DNA from 2 places in the Nesterenkonia xinjiangensis genome. Region 2 is predicted to be linked to the other one. Evidence: predicted binding sites of a transcription regulator. Region 2 holds the regulator's gene; the other holds the start of a gene.
The links. The regulator LexA, encoded in region 2, represses DNA repair genes until DNA is damaged. The targets are predictions, from matches to a motif close to TCGAACANNTGTTCGA.

Region 1: the regulator LexA is predicted to act here: its motif matches at 5,248-5,263, upstream of HNR09_RS16540 (DUF6504 family protein).

What each region holds. Positions count from the first base shown of each region.
Region 1 covers NZ_JACCFY010000001.1:3,343,895-3,352,707, reverse strand. Annotated here, with positions in the region: gene adh (aldehyde dehydrogenase) at 1-780, shown strand, start outside; gene HNR09_RS15010 (DUF779 domain-containing protein) at 878-1,276, shown strand; gene HNR09_RS15005 (DNA polymerase III subunit alpha) at 1,201-4,629, opposite strand; gene HNR09_RS16540 (DUF6504 family protein) at 4,675-5,136, opposite strand; gene HNR09_RS14995 (glycoside hydrolase family 13 protein) at 5,383-7,314, opposite strand; gene HNR09_RS14990 (sugar ABC transporter permease) at 7,323-8,222, opposite strand; gene HNR09_RS14985 (ABC transporter permease subunit) at 8,224-8,813, opposite strand, start outside.
Region 2 covers NZ_JACCFY010000001.1:2,876,820-2,885,632, forward strand. Annotated here, with positions in the region: gene HNR09_RS12940 (methyltransferase) at 1-101, opposite strand, end outside; gene hflX (GTPase HflX) at 542-2,320, shown strand; gene HNR09_RS12950 (ATP-dependent DNA helicase) at 2,317-4,362, shown strand; gene lexA (transcriptional repressor LexA) at 4,388-5,176, opposite strand; gene HNR09_RS12960 (LysM peptidoglycan-binding domain-containing protein) at 5,475-5,885, shown strand; gene HNR09_RS12965 (histidinol-phosphate transaminase) at 5,974-7,119, shown strand; gene hisB (imidazoleglycerol-phosphate dehydratase HisB) at 7,251-7,868, shown strand; gene hisH (imidazole glycerol phosphate synthase subunit HisH) at 7,868-8,506, shown strand; gene priA (bifunctional 1-(5-phosphoribosyl)-5-((5-phosphoribosylamino)methylideneamino)imidazole-4-carboxamide isomerase/phosphoribosylanthranilate isomerase PriA) at 8,584-8,813, shown strand, end outside.

The sequences.
Region 1 (8,813 bases), 470 kb from region 2:
ATCATGCAGTACGCCTCCCAGAACCTCATCCCGGTCACCCTGGAGCTGGGCGGCAAGAGCCCCAACATCTTCTTCTCCGACGTCGCCCGGGAGAAGGACGCCTTCTATGAGAAGGCCCTGGAGGGCTTCACGATGTTCGCTCTCAACCAGGGTGAGGTCTGCACCTGCCCGTCGCGCGCCCTGATCGACGAGACCATCATGGACGGATTCCTCGCCGATGCCGTTGAACGCACCAAGAAGGTCGTGCAGGGCGACCCGCTGGACACCAGCACCATGATCGGCGCTCAGGCCAGCAACGATCAGCTGGAGAAGATCCTCTCCTACATCGACATCGGCAAGCAGGAGGGCGCGGAGGTGCTGCTCGGCGGCGAGCAGGTGGACCTCGGCGGGGATCTCTCCGGAGGATACTACGTGCAACCGACGATCTTCCGCGGCAGCAACTCCATGCGTATCTTTCAGGAAGAGATCTTCGGCCCCGTGGTCTCGGTGACCGGTTTCTCCGGCTACCAGGATGCCATGGACATCGCCAATGACACTCTCTACGGACTGGGAGCCGGGGTGTGGTCCCGCGACGGTGCCACCGCCTACCGCGCGGGCCGGGAGATCCAGGCCGGACGGGTCTGGACCAACTGCTACCACCAGTACCCCGCCCACGCCGCCTTCGGTGGGTACAAGCAGTCCGGCATCGGCCGGGAGAACCACGCGATGATGCTGGGCCACTACCAGCAGACCAAGAACCTGCTGGTCAGCTACTCCGAAGGAGCTGCCGGCCTGTTCTGATCAGCAGGTCGCCACAGAGCCGGATGACGGCCCGCCGCCGGGGGAGCCCCGGGCGGCGGGCGTCTCCGTCCCAAGGACGCCCCACCAGGAGAAGGGAATGAGGACGATGCCCCATGCACGTGTCGCCCTGACCGAGGAGGCCGCAGCCCTGCTGCGCCGCCTCCGCACAGAGCATGACCAGCCGCTGATGTTCCACCAGTCCGGAGGCTGCTGCGACGGCTCCGCCCCCATGTGCTACACCCAGGGGACCTTCCTCACCGGCTCCTCGGATGTGCTGCTCGGCGAACTCGACGCCGGCACCGGCGAACCTGTCCCGGTGTGGATCTCCCAGGCTCAGTTCGAGTACTGGTCCCACACCCACCTCACCATCGACGTCACCGCTGGCCGTGGGGCGGGTTTCTCCATCGAAGGGCCCACCGGTCACCGGTTCGTGATCCGCTCCCGCCTCTTCACCGACGAGGAGTCCCAGGATCTGGAGCCGGTCCGCACCGGCTGAGCCCTCCGCCGGGCCGGGGGAGTGCGTCGCCGCAGCCGCTCCAGGTGGTCCTCACGCCGCAGGTCCCAGGCGTCGGCGGCCTGGATGCTCACCGCCCGCGGTCCGGTGCGGCGGATCGTGCCCTCCACCAGCATCAGCTGGGCGGTGAAGAGGATCTCCCCGGCGTTGCTCTGGGCCTCCTCGAAGAACGCGACGTCGGCGCAGCCGGTGCCGTCGTCGAGACTGATGAACACCACCCGTTTCCCGCTGGCCATCGGCGGGGTCTGGGTGGCCACCCGGATCCCGGCCACTCGCACAGTGGAGCCGCTGCGCAGCCCCAGCAGGTCCTCCGCCCGGGTCACCTCGAAGCGGTCCAGCGCCGCCCGATGGTTCTCCATCACATGGCCGGTGACGTCGATGCTGGTCAGTCGCAGCTCGTCACTGATCAGCTCCTCCCTGGTGGGGGAGGGATGCGTCTCCGGCAGGGAGGAGACCTCCACGTCCGGGAGGGGCAACGGCAGCTGGCCGGCCACCTCCCGGCGTCGCGGCGAGGAGACCCGCGCCCGGGTCCGGTCCGCGACGGCGGCGATCAGGTCCCCCCGTCGGCCCAGGCCCCCGGGCATGAGTGAGTCCAAGGCCCCCACCTGTGCCAGTGCGCGCAGCGTGGGACGCTTCGGACGCGCCCGATCCCGCAGGTCCGCCAGCGAGTCGAAGGGCTGGGCCTCCACGATCCTGTCGATCTCCGCCTCGCTGATTCCCTTGAGGCTGGTCAGCGCCATGCGGATGCCCGCTGCGGCCGGCTCATCCAACTCCTCCAGCACATAGTGCCGGGTGGAGCGGTTGACGTCCATGCCCAGCAGCGGCACTCCCAGACGCCTGGCCTCGGCCACCAGCAGCCGCAGCGGATACATGCCCGGATCATGCTCGAAGAGCCCGGCGAGGAAAGCCGCCGGATGGTGGGTCTTCAGCCAGGCAGACTCGAAGGTCGGGACCGCGAAGGCCGCCCCATGTGCTTTGCAGAAGCCGAAGGAGCCGAAGCTGTCCAGGATCTCCCAGACCTCCTCGATCACCCCGTCGGCATACCCGCGCGCTGCGGCCCGGGTGCGGAAGAAGGTCTCCACCGTGTCATGGGTCTCGCCGCCCAGTGCACGGCGGAGCTCATCGGCCTTGGCCAGTCCGCAGCAGGTCATCGTGTCGAAGATGCGCAGCACCTGCTCGTGGTAGATCGTCACCCCGTGGGTCTCGGCCAGCACGTCGGCCAGGTCCGGGTGCGGGGAGGCCACCTGTTCGAAACCATGCCGCCGCTCCAGATAAGGGGTCACCATGCCGGACCCCATCGGCCCCGGTCGGAACAGCGAGATGTCCACCACCAGGTCGGAGAAGCGTCGTGGCACCAGCTTGCCCACCAGCTCCCGCTGCCCCGGAGACTCGATCTGGAAGCAGCCCAAAGTGTGGGTGGACTGGATGAGTCGATAGGTCGCCTCGTCGTCGCGGTCCACCGCCTCCAGCTCGATCCGTTCCCCGGTGGTGCGCCGCACCTCCTGCAGGGCGTAGGCGATGGTGGACTGCATGCGCACCCCCAGCACGTCCAGCTTCAGGAAACCCATCGGGTCCATGTCGTGCTTGTCGAACTGACTCATCGGCAGTCCGTCCACGCCGGAGGGCTGCACCGGCGTGAGGTCCAGCAGCTGCTCATCGCCCAGGATGACCCCACAGGGGTGGGTGGAGATATGCCGGGGAAGCCGGTCCAGCCGCTCGGTGAGATCCACCAGCAGGTCCAGCTGCTGGCGCCCCTGCGACCGCTCGGAGTCCAACCGGGCGGCCAGGGTGCGCAGCTCCGGCTTTTCCGCCAGCGCCTCTCGGAACCGACTGGCCGGAAAGCGCCACATGGTCTCAGCGATCTGCGCGATCTCCTCCTCCGGCAGTCCCAGAGCGAGGCCGGCGTCGCGCACGGCTCCGCGGATCCGATAGCTGTTCTGCATACTCATCAGCGTGGTGCGCTCACCACCGAACCGCTCGAAGATCCGGTGGTAGACCTCATGGCGGCGGGCCGACTCCACGTCGATGTCGATGTCCGGCAGGGTGGAACGGCGTCGTGAGAGGAAACGTTCGAAGATCAGATCATGCTCGATCGGGTCCACCGCGCTGATCCGCAGCAGATGGTTCACCAGAGAGGAGGCCCCTGAGCCGCGCGCCGAGACCCGCACCTCCATCTGCTCGACCATCTCGACCACTTCTGCGACCGTCAGGAAGTAGCTGGAGAAGCCGAGATCCTCGATGATCGTCAGCTCATGCTCCAACCGCCCCCTCACCTGCGCGGCGGCTGAGGAGGAGAGCCGGGGGAACCGCGCGGTGAGCCCGGCCTCGCAGCGCTGGCGCAGCTCGCGGCGCGGATCTGTGCACCGCCCCTGCCGGCCGAGCCCGATCACCCGGGCCTCCGGGACCTTCGGCACGCGGAAGCTCATGTGCGCCACCGGGTCCAGGAGGCAACGCTGCGCCAGCGCCCGGGTGTGCTCGAGCAGGTCCACGGCGTCGATGCGTGCCGCCGAGCTGGACGCGCAGATCTCCCCGGCCAGTCGTTCCATCGTCCGGGCAGGCTTGAGCCAGCCCTGGCCGTTGGGCTGCAGGGTCTCGGTGACGTGGAGACTGGAGAGCACCCGGACCGCGTCGAGCACATCGGCGGTGGTGGCGTCGTCCTCCTGGGCGAAGCGCACCATGTTCGTCAGCACCGGGTCCACTGCACAGTCCTCGGCGATCGCGAGCATCCGCGCGGCATGGGCGGTGGAGAGCGCCTCTCCGGGAGGGGCGAGGTGGGAGACCACCTCGATCCGCAGCGGGGCGGCCCCCAGGGCCGATCGCCAGCCGTGCAGCAGCCCTCGGGCCTGGGCGTAGCGTCGGGTGGCCGCAGCGGTGCCGACGTCGCTCTCCGGCCCCAGCAGCACGAACAGTGCCGGATCGGCCTCTCCGGAGGCCACGGCCCGCACCCCTGCGGGGCAGGCCAGCTCCACCAGCCGAGAGAGGCCGAGGCGGGGCCCTGCGCCGGTGTCCCGCAGATGGGCGGCAGAGACCGCCCGACACAGCGCCGCATACCCGGCCGCCGAACCGTGGGCGAGCAGAACCACCCGTCCGCGGTCCGCCAGGCCGCCGTCGGGGAGCTCCTCGATGACCTGCAGGTTCACCCCGAGGATGGGGGAGACGTCGTGGACGCGGCAGGCGGTGACATGCTTGATCGCCCCGTACAGGCCGTCCCGGTCCACGCAGGCGATGGCGCCCGCATCGTCCGCGGCAGCCGCCGCGACCAGGTCCTCCGGCCAGCTGGCACCGTAGTGGGCGCTGAAGGAGGAGGCGACGTCGAGATGCACGAACCCACCCATCAGCGTGCTCCCCGAGATGGGGTGAGCCGGTCAGGGGCGGTGAGATCAGGCCGCCGCATCGTGGACTCTCAGCAGCCGCCATCGTCCGGAGCCGGCGTGACGGCTCAGGTCGACGGTGCGGGGCACGGCCCGGGAGGCGGCCTCCAGGCGGATCTGGAGCCGCCAGATCTCATGGTCGACGACCCCTGCGCCGCGACCGCGTTCGACCCGGGCGTCCTCGAGCCACCAGCGACGGCGCTCGAACCAGCGGACCGGCTCCTCCACGACGGCATGCCAGCGATCCCGCCAGCACAGCCGGTGCGGGATGCCGGTCTCGTCGCACTCGACGGTCAGCTCCTCGGTGAGGGCCCGCGACAGCGGGATGACGGCTGCATCGTTCCGGGATCCTGAGCCAGAGGCTCGGCTCGCGGCGCTCTGGCTCCTCGCGGCGGCGAGGCGGCGAGCTTCCTCCGGGGCGACGAGGCGGACGACGCCGGGAAGGGCGGGGGTGGTCGAGGTGGTGCTCATCAGCTCTACTCCCTAGGTCCAGCGCCCGAGGGCGCGCAGGTGCAGTGTTCGCTGACGATGGGAAGGAGCGAGCGGGGAGCGAGGCACCGCCTCTCGCCCCTCCATCGTAGTTCGAACACAGTTTCGAATACAAAGGGAGGCTATGACGGACCGCTGACATGCGAGGCAGGCGGGCGTGCGACACCGCCAGAAGGCGCCTGCCGAGGTGCCGGAGTCATTCTCCGACACCGCCGGCAGGCGCAACGCTCAGCGCGGAGCGGGCACCCCGGGCAGCCGCCACACGGTGAAGGACGGGCCGAGGGCGGAGATCCGCATCGTCTCGCCGGAGAGGCCGCACACGGACTCACCGGTCAGACGCGAGACCGCCGGCTCGTCCCGCTGACCGCCGGACGCCGCCAGCCCCGGCACGGCCACCACCGGAAGCTCCACCTCACGCTCAGCCATGGTGGCCAGCACCAGCAGGCTCTCCTGGGACGACTCGCGGAGGAACACCACGGCGTCGTCGTCAGCGTGGACCCAGCGCATCCCGCCGCGGGCCAGCACCTCATGACCGCGGCGCAGACCGACCAGCTCCCGGCACAGTCGCAGCCGCTCGGCGACCTCCGGCTGGGACTCCGTACCCCAGGGCATCGGAGTGCGGCTGAGCTCGCCGTCGGCCCCGGTGAGCCCGAACTCGTCCCCGGCGAAGAGCACCGGCACCCCCGGCAGGGTCATCGCCAGACCCAGCGCGAGCGGCATGGCCCCCTCGGCGGCGTGCGTGGAGAACCGCGCGGTGTCATGGGTGTTCAGCGGCTGCATGTTCCCCAGCCGGATCCGCCACGGGATCCCGGCGGAGAACCGGGTCACCGCCTGGGCGAACTCCGCGGCGGTGATCTTCGGGATCCCGCCCAGCGGCAGGCCGAAGAACCACGGCTCGGTGCGCTGGGAGCCCTCCGCAGTGGTCCAGGGCTCCCCGGTGGGATCGCTCAACCAGGACCACAGCGGTCGGGTGAAGGCCGGATACGTCATGGCCCCGTGCCAGGCGTCTCCCTGCAGGTCCTCAGTGGCGTCATTGGTGGACTCGGCCAGCAGCACGGTGTCCGGGTTGACCTTCTCCATGGTGCGGCGCAGGATCTGCCGCACCTCGGCGTTGAGGTCGACGTCGCGCAGCCGTCCGGTCATGTTCGCCACATCGATCCGCCAGCCGTCGGCCTCGAAGGGCGGCAGCAGCCAGCGGGCGACCACCGAGTCCGTCCCCTGGATGAACCTCTCACGCAGCTGCTCGGAGGACCAGTCGAACTTCGGCAGTGACGGCGTGCCCAGCCAGGACTCGTAGGAGCCGTCTTCGGCGAAGTAGTAGTACTGCCGCTCTGGGGCCCCAGGATCGGCGAGAGCGGTCTGGAACCACTCGTGGCGATCCCCGGAATGGTTGCTCGTCAGGTCCCCGATGACCCGCATGCCTCGGGCGTGGGCGGCTCGGACCAGGCGCACATAGGCCTCATCGCCGCCGAGCAGCGGGTCCACCCGCTCGAAGCTCGCCGCGTCGTACCGATGGTTCGAGGCCGCCGGAAAGATCGGCGTCAGGTAGATCAGGTCCACTCCGAGCTCGGCCAGATGGTCCAGCTTCTCCACGATCCCGTCGAGGTCACCGCCGTAGAGCTGCTGACTCCTGCACGGCATCACGGGGGCCACCGGGTCCTCCCAGGCGGCCGGGATCGCCCACTCAGGAGCCTCACGATCCGCGGCCTCTGCGGACCGGGCGAACCGGTCCGGGAAGATCTGGTACATCACCGACTCTGCCAGCCAGGCCGGAGCCGCCGGGGTGGCCAGCAGGACGAAGTCATCGGCGTCGCGGACCTCCCCGGGGTGCAGACCGGACTGGTTCAGCCAGTGCACACGGCCGGCGCCGCGCAGCAGCCAGCGGTAGCCGTGGCGGGGGTTGTGCACAGTGACCTCGGCCTCCCACCACTGCCAGCCGCCCGCAGCACCGAGCGGCTCGGCCTCGTCCCAGGTCGGCTCGCGGTCCGGGTTGGACCGCACCATGACCGCCTCCAGCGGGCCGAAGCCCTCCGGCACGCGCAGCCGCACCCGCACGCGCTCGCCCAGAGCGGGGGCGTCGTCCGAGACGTGCAGGGGTGAGCCGTCGTGATGGGGGAGCAGGTCGGCTGGAGGCGGGGACGGGTGGGCGGGTGCTGGCATGGGTCTCCTCACTTCACGCTTCCGGCGGTCAGTCCACCGATGATGTACTTCTGCAGGGCCAGGAACAGCGCCACCGGGATGATCGCGGCCAGCACCGCGCCCGCGGCGAAGATCGACCAGTTCTGCGAGGTCTCCTGGGAGATGAACTGGTACAGCCCCACCGCCAGAGTCTGCTTGTCCGGGTCGATCAGCAGCACCGAGGCCACCACGAAGTCGTTGGTGGTCGCGATGAACGAGAGCAGCGCCACCACCGCCAGGATCGGAGAGACCAGCGGCAGGATGATGGTGAAGAATATCCGGGCGTGACCGGCGCCGTCGATGCGTGCGGCCTCATCGATGGACTGCGGGATCGTGTTGAAGAACCCATACATCAGATAGGTGTTCACCCCCAGCGCCCCGCCCAGATACACCAGGATGAGTCCCATCTGGCTGTTCACCCCGATGGCCGGGAAGATCTCCCCGATGGAAAGCATCAGCAGGAAGATCGCGACCATCGCCAGCAGCTGCGGGAACATCTGCACCAGCAGCAGGGTGATCAGCCCGACCCGCCGTCCGGTGAACCGCATCCGGGAGAACGCATAGGCGGCCAGTGCGCCGAGCAGCACGCTTCCCGCCGAGGAGGTCAGGCCGATGAACAGCGTGTTCCCGAACCAGGCGGCGTAGGGCTGCTGGGGACGGTCGAACAGCTCGACATAGCTGTCCAGACTCATGTTCCGGAACAGCGAGTTGGCGGTGATCAGCGTGCCGCCGGGGTTCAGCGAGGCGGAGAACACGTAGACCAGCGGGAAGATCGAGAAGACCACGATCACCGCACCGACGAGATGACGCCAGCCGGTCTGGCGCATCCAGACGCGGATGGGCCGGCCGGTGCGGAGGGGGCGAGGGGCGCTGTCAGTGTCGATACTCATGTCAGTTCAGCTCCTCGAGTGACTTGGTCTGCCGGAAGGCGATCACCGAGACGGTGCCGACGAGCAGGAAGATGATGATCGCGAAGGCGCTGGCCAGCCCATAGTCTCGATCGGCACCGACGAAGGCCACCTTGTAGACCAGGGTGATGAGGATGTCGGTGGCACCGACGTTGATGCCGGCGTCGAGATCGCGGGGCCCGCCTCCGGTGAGCATGTACACCAGGGTCAGGTTGTTGAAGTTGAAGGCGAAGGCCGAGATCAGCAACGGTGCCAGGGAGACCAGCAGCAGGGGCAGCTTGATCATCCGGAAGGCCTGGAAGGGCCTGGCGCCGTCCATCTGCGCGGCCTCGGTGAGTTCGTCGGGTATCGCCTGCAGCGCGCCGGTGCAGACCAGGAACATGTAGGGGAACCCCAGCCAGAGGTTCACCAGCAGGATCGAGACCTTCGCCAGGAGGGCATCGGTCAGCCAGGGGATCTGGGCGCCTCCGAAGATGACGTTGTTCACGAAGCCGAACTCCTGGTTCAGCATGCCTGCCCAGACCAGTGCGGAGAGGAACCCGGGGAAGGCGTAGGGCAGGATCATGATCAGCC
Region 2 (8,813 bases):
GCGGTCACCACGGAGACCTGTCGGCCGGCCAGCTCGACGTCGACCTCGCGGCGTCGCGCCGATCCCGAGGGGGTGGTGGAGAAATAGTGCTGAGAGCTCACAGGGTGATGCTATCGCCTCAGCCCGACAGGGGATTCGCCGTCGGGGCGAGAACCCCGTAAACTTGGTGAGCATGTGGATTCCTCACCCCTGATGCTCCCGTGAGCAGCGGCCTCCTGGTCGCCCACGGTCGAGCGCGCAGGCCTCATCGGTCGATGCCCGCCTGCCATCACCCTGCACGAGCTCTGGCCCGCCGTCTGCACGACGTGCCCGCCGGCCGGAGATGACCATCACGTCTCGAATCCGCATCCCTCTCCACGCACCGGAGGACTGATCCTCCACAGCGGGTGCCCTGCCCAGGTCGCACTGCACAGCTGGCGGCCTCCGCTAGTACCGCCGCAGCGCAGAGCCGTAGGATGGAAGGACCCTTCTGGGGGCCGGCCGGAGTCGAGATCCGGTACACAGGGACCCGTCGCTGACCGGCGGTCCCGACAAGGAGATCATGACGAACACCCATCAGGACAACACCACACCCAGCACCGGAGACGAGCAGCACGAGGACATCACGCCCGCTGCCGCAGCCGTCTCCGGTGACCAGGCCTCGGTCGATGCCACCATCGAACGCATCCTGGCCGCCGACGAGGCTCGCGCAGAGACGGTCACCCGCTCTGCCCGGACCCGTTTCGTCGCCGACCCTGCGCATCGTCGTGAGGGAGAGGCCGCCGGGCCCGACCGCCGATCTGTGCTGGACGGGCAGGCTCGGGAGCTCTCGGACCTGCGGACCCAGCACACCGAGGCCGACGGAGATCAGTTCGATCTGCTCGAGCGGCGCTCGCTGCGCCGCGTGGAGGGCCTCTCCACCGAGCTGGAGGACGTCTCCGAGGTCGAATACCGGCAGCTCCGCCTGGAGCGGGTCGTGCTGGCCGGTCTGTGGAGCGACGGGCCCATCGCCGAGGCGGAGCACTCGCTGCGCGAACTCGCCGCCCTGGCCGAGACCGCCGGATCCACCGTGCTGGACGGCTTCGTCCAGCGGCGCGCCACTCCCGATCCCGGCACGTTCTTCGGCTCCGGCAAGGCGGAGCAGATCCGCCAAGCCGTCGCCGAGCTCGGTGCGGACACGGTGGTCGTCGACTCTGAGCTGGCCCCGTCACAGCGGCGCGGGCTCGAGGACATCGTGAAGGTCAAGGTCATCGATCGCACCGGCCTGATCCTGGACATCTTCGCCCAGCACGCCAAGTCCCGGGAGGGCAAGGCTCAGGTGGAGCTGGCCCAGCTGGAGTATCTGCTTCCGCGGCTGCGCGGCTGGGGCGAATCGATGTCCCGGCAGGCCGGTGGACAGGTCGGCGGCGCCGGCGCGGGCATGGGATCCCGCGGTCCCGGTGAGACGAAGATCGAGCTGGACCGTCGGCGCATCAACACGCGGATGGCGAAGCTGCGCAAGCAGATCGCGGGGATGAAGCCTGCGCGTGACGCCAAGCGGGCCAACCGCAGGCGCAATGCGGTGCCCTCGGTGGCGATCGCCGGATACACCAACGCCGGGAAGTCCTCCCTGCTGAACCGCCTCACCGACGCCGGAGTCCTCGTGGAGAACGCGCTGTTCGCCACGTTGGACCCCACGGTGCGCAAGGCTGTCACCCCGGACGGGATCGGCTACACCCTCTCGGACACGGTCGGCTTCGTCCGGCAGCTGCCCACCCAGCTGGTGGAGGCCTTCCGCTCCACGCTGGAGGAGGTCGCCGACGCCGATCTGATTCTGCACGTCGTAGACGCCTCGCATCCGGAGCCGGAGGGGCAGATCAGCGCGGTCCGCAAGGTCCTCGCTGATGTCGACGCCCATGAGGTGCCGGAGATCATCGTGCTCAACAAGGCGGACATGGCCGACGACGTCGTCATCGAACGGATCCGTCGCCGGGAGTCGCGCACCGTGCTCGTCTCGGCGCACACCGGCCAGGGAGTCGACGATCTGCGGGAGCTGATCAGCGAGTCGATCCCGCGTCCGGACGTGGCGCTGGAGCTGCTGGTGCCCTACGCCGCCGGGGACCTCGTCTCTCGGCTGCACGGCTCCGATGCAGAGATCCTGAGCACCGAGTACCAGGCCGAGGGCACCCGGATGAGCGTACGGGTCCGGCCGGAGCTGGCCGCCGAGCTGCAGGAGCACGTCGTGGCCGGTGGTCCCACCGCTTCGGGGGACGCGCCCGCTGAAGGTCCGGACGCTGAAGGTCCGGACGCTGAAGGTCCGGACGCTGACGCCGAGGCGACGGACGAACCGGGCGCTGCATGAGCGCGGAGGCGCCCACCACCCAGTCCACCGGGCATCTGCGGTCGACCACGTTGCTCGAGCACGCCGTGACCGCCATGGGCGGTGTGCATCGGGAAGGCCAGGTCGACATGGCACGCCATGTCGACCATGCCCTTCGACGGCGGCGACACCTGCTCGTGCAGGCGGGCACCGGGACGGGCAAGTCGCTGGCCTACCTGGTGCCCGCCGTCGTGCATGCGCTGGACAGCGAGCGTCCGGTGCTGATCTCCACAGCGACCCTGGCGCTGCAGGCGCAGATCATGGGCCGTGACCTGCCGCGCCTGCTGGAGCAGCTGGGGGACGAGCTTGACCAGGGGATCAGCATCGCCCTGGTCAAGGGGCGTGCCAACTACCTCTGCAAGCACAAGCTCGAGGGCGGTTTCCCTCAGGACGATGAGGAGCAGGCGCTGTTCTCCTTCGGCGACGAGCCCGCCGGTGAATCCGCCCCGGAGCCCGGCTCTCGGTTGGGGCGAGAGGTCGTGCGCCTGCGCGAGTGGGCCGAGGAGACGGAGACGGGAGACCGTGACGACCTCCCCGAGGGGGTCTCGGACAAGGCCTGGCGGCAGGTCTCGGTCAATGCAGTGGACTGCATCGGACCGCGACGATGCCCGATGGCCTCCGAGTGTTTCTCCGAGCTGGCCCGCGAGCGTGCTGTGGACGCTGATCTCGTGGTCACCAATCACGCGATGCTGGCCATCGACGCCTTCGAAGGTCTGCAGGTGCTGCCCGAGCATGACGCGGTCATCATCGACGAGGCCCATGAGCTCGCTGACCGGGTGACCTCCGCCGTCACAGCGCAGCTGTCGGTGCAAATGATCCAGACGGCGGCGAACTCGCTGCGCCGGCACACGTCGCTCAGCGGAGAGGATCTGCAGGCTGCGGCCATCGCCGTCGACGCCGCCTTCCACGCCAAGGAGTCCGGACTGCTGGCACGTGGGCTGGACCCTCAGCAGACCCAGGCCCTCGAGATCGCCCGCAACGCGGCCCGCACCGCCCTCTCGGACAGCAAGCCCTCCGGAGACTCCGACGGCGACACCGGTCGCTCCACGGCTCGAGCCCGGGTGCAGGCGGTCCAGGAGACCGCGGAACGCATGCTGCAGTCTCCGGAGACCCCGGACGTCATCTGGCTGACCAGACCTGGAAGCTTCACCCCAGGAGTGGGATACCGCGAGGCCGACGTCACCGAGCCGCCGGTCGTGAACGTGGCCCCCACCTCGGTGGCCGGTCGGCTCCGCGAGGGGCTCTTCGGCGACAGGACCGTGATCCTGACCTCGGCGACGCTCACCATCGGAGACAGCTTCGAACCCGTCGCCGGCGCGCTGGGGCTGGGTGGGGAGAAAGCCCCTGCCTGGGATGGCGTCGACGTCGGCAGCCCATTCGAGTACCCGAAGCAGGGGGTGCTCTATGTGGCGAAGCATCTGCCGGCTCCGTCGCTGAAGACCGCCGACCAGCAGCGTGATGAGCTTGCCGAGCTCATCGAGGCCTCACGTGGGGCGACGCTGGCGCTGTTCTCCTCGCGCCGTGCGGCGGAGGAGGCGGCCGAGGACCTGCGTGAGCGGTTGGACGTACCGATCCTCTGTCAGGGAGACGCCACGATGTCGTCGCTGGTGCGGGAGTTCGCCGCGGACGAGGAGACCTGCCTGTTCGGCACCATGGGCCTGTGGCAGGGTGTCGACGTTCCCGGCCGATCCTGCCGACTCGTGGCGATCGACAGGATCCCCTTCCCCCGACCCGACGATCCGCTGATGAGCGCGCGCACCCAGGAGGTCGCGCGGCACGGAGGCAACGGCTTCATGCAGGTGGCTGCCACTCACGCCGCCACGCGACTGGCCCAGGGCGCGGGGCGGCTGATCCGCAGCGCCGAAGACAGGGGAGTGCTGGCCATCCTGGACTCCCGGCTGGCCACGGCGCGTTACGGGGGCTTCCTGAAGAAGTCCATGCCGGACTTCTGGCCCACGGTCAGCGGAGACATCGCTCGAGGCGCGCTCCGCAGGTTGGCGGACCACCAGTCCAGCGAGGGCTGAGTCCGCGCGGGCCTCCGTCCTTGGGTCAGAGGCTGCGCAGCACGGTGACGACCCGGCCCATGATGGTCGCCTCGTCGCCGAGGATCGGCTCGTAGCTGCGGTTCTGCGGCAGCAGCCACTGGTGCCCGTCGCGACGGCGCAGGGTCTTCACCGTGGCCTCCTCGTCGAGCAGCGCTGCGACGATGTCGCCGTTCTCCGCCGTATGCTGCCGGCGGACCACCACCCAGTCGTCCTCGAAGATGCCGGCCTCGATCATCGAGTCACCCCGGACCTGGAGCATGAACAGCTCACCCTCGCCGGTGAGCTGGCGGGGCAGAGGCATCACGTCCTCCACATGCTGCTCGGCCAGGATCGGGCCGCCGGCGGCGATGCGCCCGACCACCGGGATGTCAGTGGTCCGGCTGTCGGACTGCTCGCGATAGGCGTCCAGGTCCACCACGGCGCTGTCCACGGCGCGGCGGCGCTCCGCCGGCCCTTCTGAAGCCTGGGAGGTCTGCTCCGCGTCAGTGGGACCCTCAGCGGCCAGGAGGCGGCCTGAGGAGTCACGGATGACCTCCATGGCGCGCGGCTTCCCCGGGACTCTGCTCAGGTAGCCCATCTGCTGGAGACGAGCGAGCTGATGCGTCACCGAGGACAGCGACGCGAGGCCGCAGGCGTCCCCGATCTCACGCATCGACGGAGGATAGCTGCGCTCGGCGAGGGACTGCTGGATCACATCGACGATGCCGCGCTGCCGCTCCGTCAGGCGGGGAGCCTCCCCATGCGTCCGGTCCCGCGGCAGGTTCTTCTCAGCAGGTCGCTTCTCCACGGCCATGTCTCACGCCTCTCTCCGCAGGGTCTCATCGGGTTCGCGGCCGACTCCGGAACGTCACGAGGCCCAGAACGTGCAGTTCATGTCAGAGGGTCCTGATGGACTCTCCGACATGGACGCCCGATCGAACATCGCATCCGAAACTCGGTTCGAACATGTGGCTCAGGCTACGGGAACCGGGCGCCCGGGGCCAACATATTCGAACGCATGTCTGGTCCCGTGTCGAACATGTGTGCTAGAAATAGAACACAGCTTCGAACAGTCTTCGATGCCACAGTCAGTACGAGAGAGGTTCTTCCCCATGCGTCACTCGCACACCTCCTTCACCGCCCGTCCGGTCTCCGGTGCGGCTCACGCATCCGGCCCCCTTGCCTCGGTCGCTCTCGGGCGTCCCGGCATGACCCTGACTCGGCGGGGGCGGCTGCTGCTCATCGGCCTGCCGGCGCTCACTCTGCTGGCCGCCGCCCTGGTCGGACTCGCGCTGCTGGCCGGCAGCTTCGCCAACATGGCCCAGGCCTCGAGCCAAGAGCCCGCAGGTGTGGAGGCCGTCGAGGTCACGGTCGCCCCCGGCGACACGCTCTGGAGCGTCGCCTCGGAGCTGGACTCCGGCGAAGACGTCCAGGTCCTCATCGGGCAGATCGCGGAGCTGAACGGCCTCTCCTCCTCGGAGCTGCACCCGGGGCAGACCCTCCACGTTCCCGTGCTGGACTGATCGTCTGGTGGCCGATGGGCGTGACGCACTGCGTCAAGCTCAGGCTCCACGGTGGGGGCGGGGCCAGCTCCGCGAGTAGGATGGGCGCGTGAAATCTCAGCAGAACGGGGCCGGCGCGACGCCGACGACGGAGAACCCTGACCGATCAGACCGCCTGGCGCGGCTGCCCCTCCGGGATGAGCTGCGCGGGCAGGAGCCCTACGGAGCCCCGCAGCTGACCGTGCGGGCCATGCTCAACGTCAACGAGACCACCTATGACGTCCCCGCCGACGTCGTGGACGCGATCACCACAGAGGTCCGGCACGCCGCACAGTCCCTGAACCGTTACCCGGACCGCGAGTTCACCCGGCTGCGCGAGAAGCTCGCCGACTATCTGGGCCATGGGCTGAGTGCCGAGAACATCTGGGCGGCCAACGGGTCCAATGAGATCATGCAGCACATCCTGCAGGCCTTCGCCGGCCCGGGACGCTCCGTGCTGGCCTTCCCTCCCACGTATTCGATGTACCCGCTCTACGCTCGCGGGACCTACAGCGAGTACATCCCGGGCACTCGGGGGGAGGACTTCACGCAGAGCGCTGCGGACGTCGCCCGGCAGATCCGCGAGCACCGCCCTCATGTGGTGATCCTCTGCTCTCCCAACAACCCGACCGGCACCGCGCTGGGGCTCGATGTCGTCGAGGCCGCCTATGCGGCCGCCCTCGAGGGCGACACTATGGTCGTCGTCGACGAGGCCTACGGGGAGTTCCGGCAGAACGGTACGCCCTCGGCGCTGGAGCTGCTGGCCGGACGGGAACGGCTGATCGTCTCACGCACGATGAGCAAGGCCTTCGCTTTGGCGGGTGGACGGCTGGGCTACCTGGCCGCCGCGGAGGAGGTCACAGACGCGCTGCGGCTGGTGAGGCTTCCCTACCACCTCTCGGCGGTCACCCAGGCCACCGCGGAGGCGGCCCTGGACCACAGCGCGACGCTGATGGCCAACGTCGAGCGCATCAAGTCCCAGCGTGACCGCATTGTGGAGACGCTGAGCAGCTACGGGCTCACCCCCGCTCCGTCGGATGCGAACTTCGTCTTCTTCGGCGGCCTGAGCGATGAGAAGGCCGCCTGGCAGCATCTCCTCGATGACGGCATCCTCATCCGCGACGTCGGCATCCCCGGCCACCTGCGGGTGACTGCCGGCACCGAGGAGGAGACAACCGCCTTCCTCGAATCGCTGCGGCGCCATCTGGGGCGCTGACCCCGGGCCGTGGCCGGGGCGTTCCACCGTCTGAGACCGCTGTCGTGCACGCTGAGGCCTTCCACAGCGGTGCGTAGACTGGACTACGGCGTCACCAGACCCACCCCCCCCGTACCTCACGAGCAGGAGCCATGGGAGCAGAACTGATCTCGGGCCGCGCGGCCCAGATGGAACGAGTGACCTCCGAGTCCAGCGTGCGCGTCCGCATGGACCTCGACGGAACCGGCACCTCGAAGATCTCCACCGGTGTGCCGTTCTTCGACCACATGCTCACCGCCTTGTCGAAGCATTCGCTGATCGATCTGGAGATCGAGGCCAGCGGAGACACCCACATCGACGTCCACCACACCGTGGAGGACACCGCCATCGTCATCGGTGAGGTGCTGCGCACCGCCCTGGGCGACAAGGCGGGCATCCGCCGTTTCGGCGAGGCGACGGTCCCGCTGGACGAGGCGCTGGCGCAGGCGATCGTCGACGTCTCCGGTCGCCCGTACCTGGTCCACACAGGCGAGCCCGAGGGGCAGCAGTACCACCTGATCGGCGGCCATTTCACCGGATCCATGACCCGTCACGCCTTCGAAGCGGTCACGTACCACTCCGGGATCTGCCTGCACATGCGTGTGCTGGCCGGACGGGATCCCCACCACATCGTGGAGGCGCAGTTCAAGGCCTTCGCCCGAGCTCTGCGTGCCGCGGTCGAGTCGGACCCGCGGGTGGAAGGCATCCCCTCGACCAAGGGAGCGCTGTGATGGCGAAGCCTGAGGTCGTCGTCCTGGACTACGGCTCCGGCAACGTCCATTCCGCGGTCCGAGCCCTGGAGCGCGTCGGCGCCCAGGTCACGTTGACCCGGGACACCCAGCAGGTGCTCGACGCCGACGGGCTCGTCGTCCCGGGAGTGGGCGCGTTCGCCGCGGTGATGGAGGCCTTGACGTCCATCGACGCTCCACGCTGGATCGGACGTCGAGTGGCCGGTGGGCGCCCCGTGCTGGGCATCTGCGTGGGGCACCAGATCCTCTTCGAGCGCGGAGTGGAGCATGGGATCGCCGCCGAGGGGATGGGGGAGTGGCCCGGAGAGGTCACCGCCCTGCCGCAGGACGTGGTCGTCCCCCACATGGGGTGGAACACCGTCCGCCCGGCGCGGGACTCGGTGCTCTTCGACGGCATCGAGGACGAGCGCTTCTACTTCGTGCATTCCTATGCCGTCCAGGAGTGGGGCTTCGACCAGACGGTGGACGCCATGTCTGCGCCGAAGGTGACGTGGTCCCACCACGGGGCGGACTTCATCGCCGCCGTGGAGAACGGCCCGCTGGCCGCCACCCAGTTCCATCCCGAGAAGTCCGGCGACGCCGGCATGCAGCTGCTGAAGAACTGGATCGAGAGCCTCTGATCCGCTGGGCCGCCGCATCGGCCAGCCCGCTACGACCACCCGCAGGACCACCGCCGCAGGAAGAGAGATCCGCCGCCATGGCTGAGAGCGCCCCCGAGAACACTCCCGAGACCGCCACCGTGCCCGCCCTGGAGCTGCTGCCCGCCGTCGACGTCGCCGACGGCCAGGCCGTCCGCCTGGTGCAGGGGGAGGCAGGTTCCGAGACCGGCTACGGAGATCCACTGGAGGCGGCCCTGACCTGGCAGCAGCAGGGGGCCGAGTGGATCCATCTGGTGGATCTCGACGCCGCTTTCGGCCGCGGGCACAA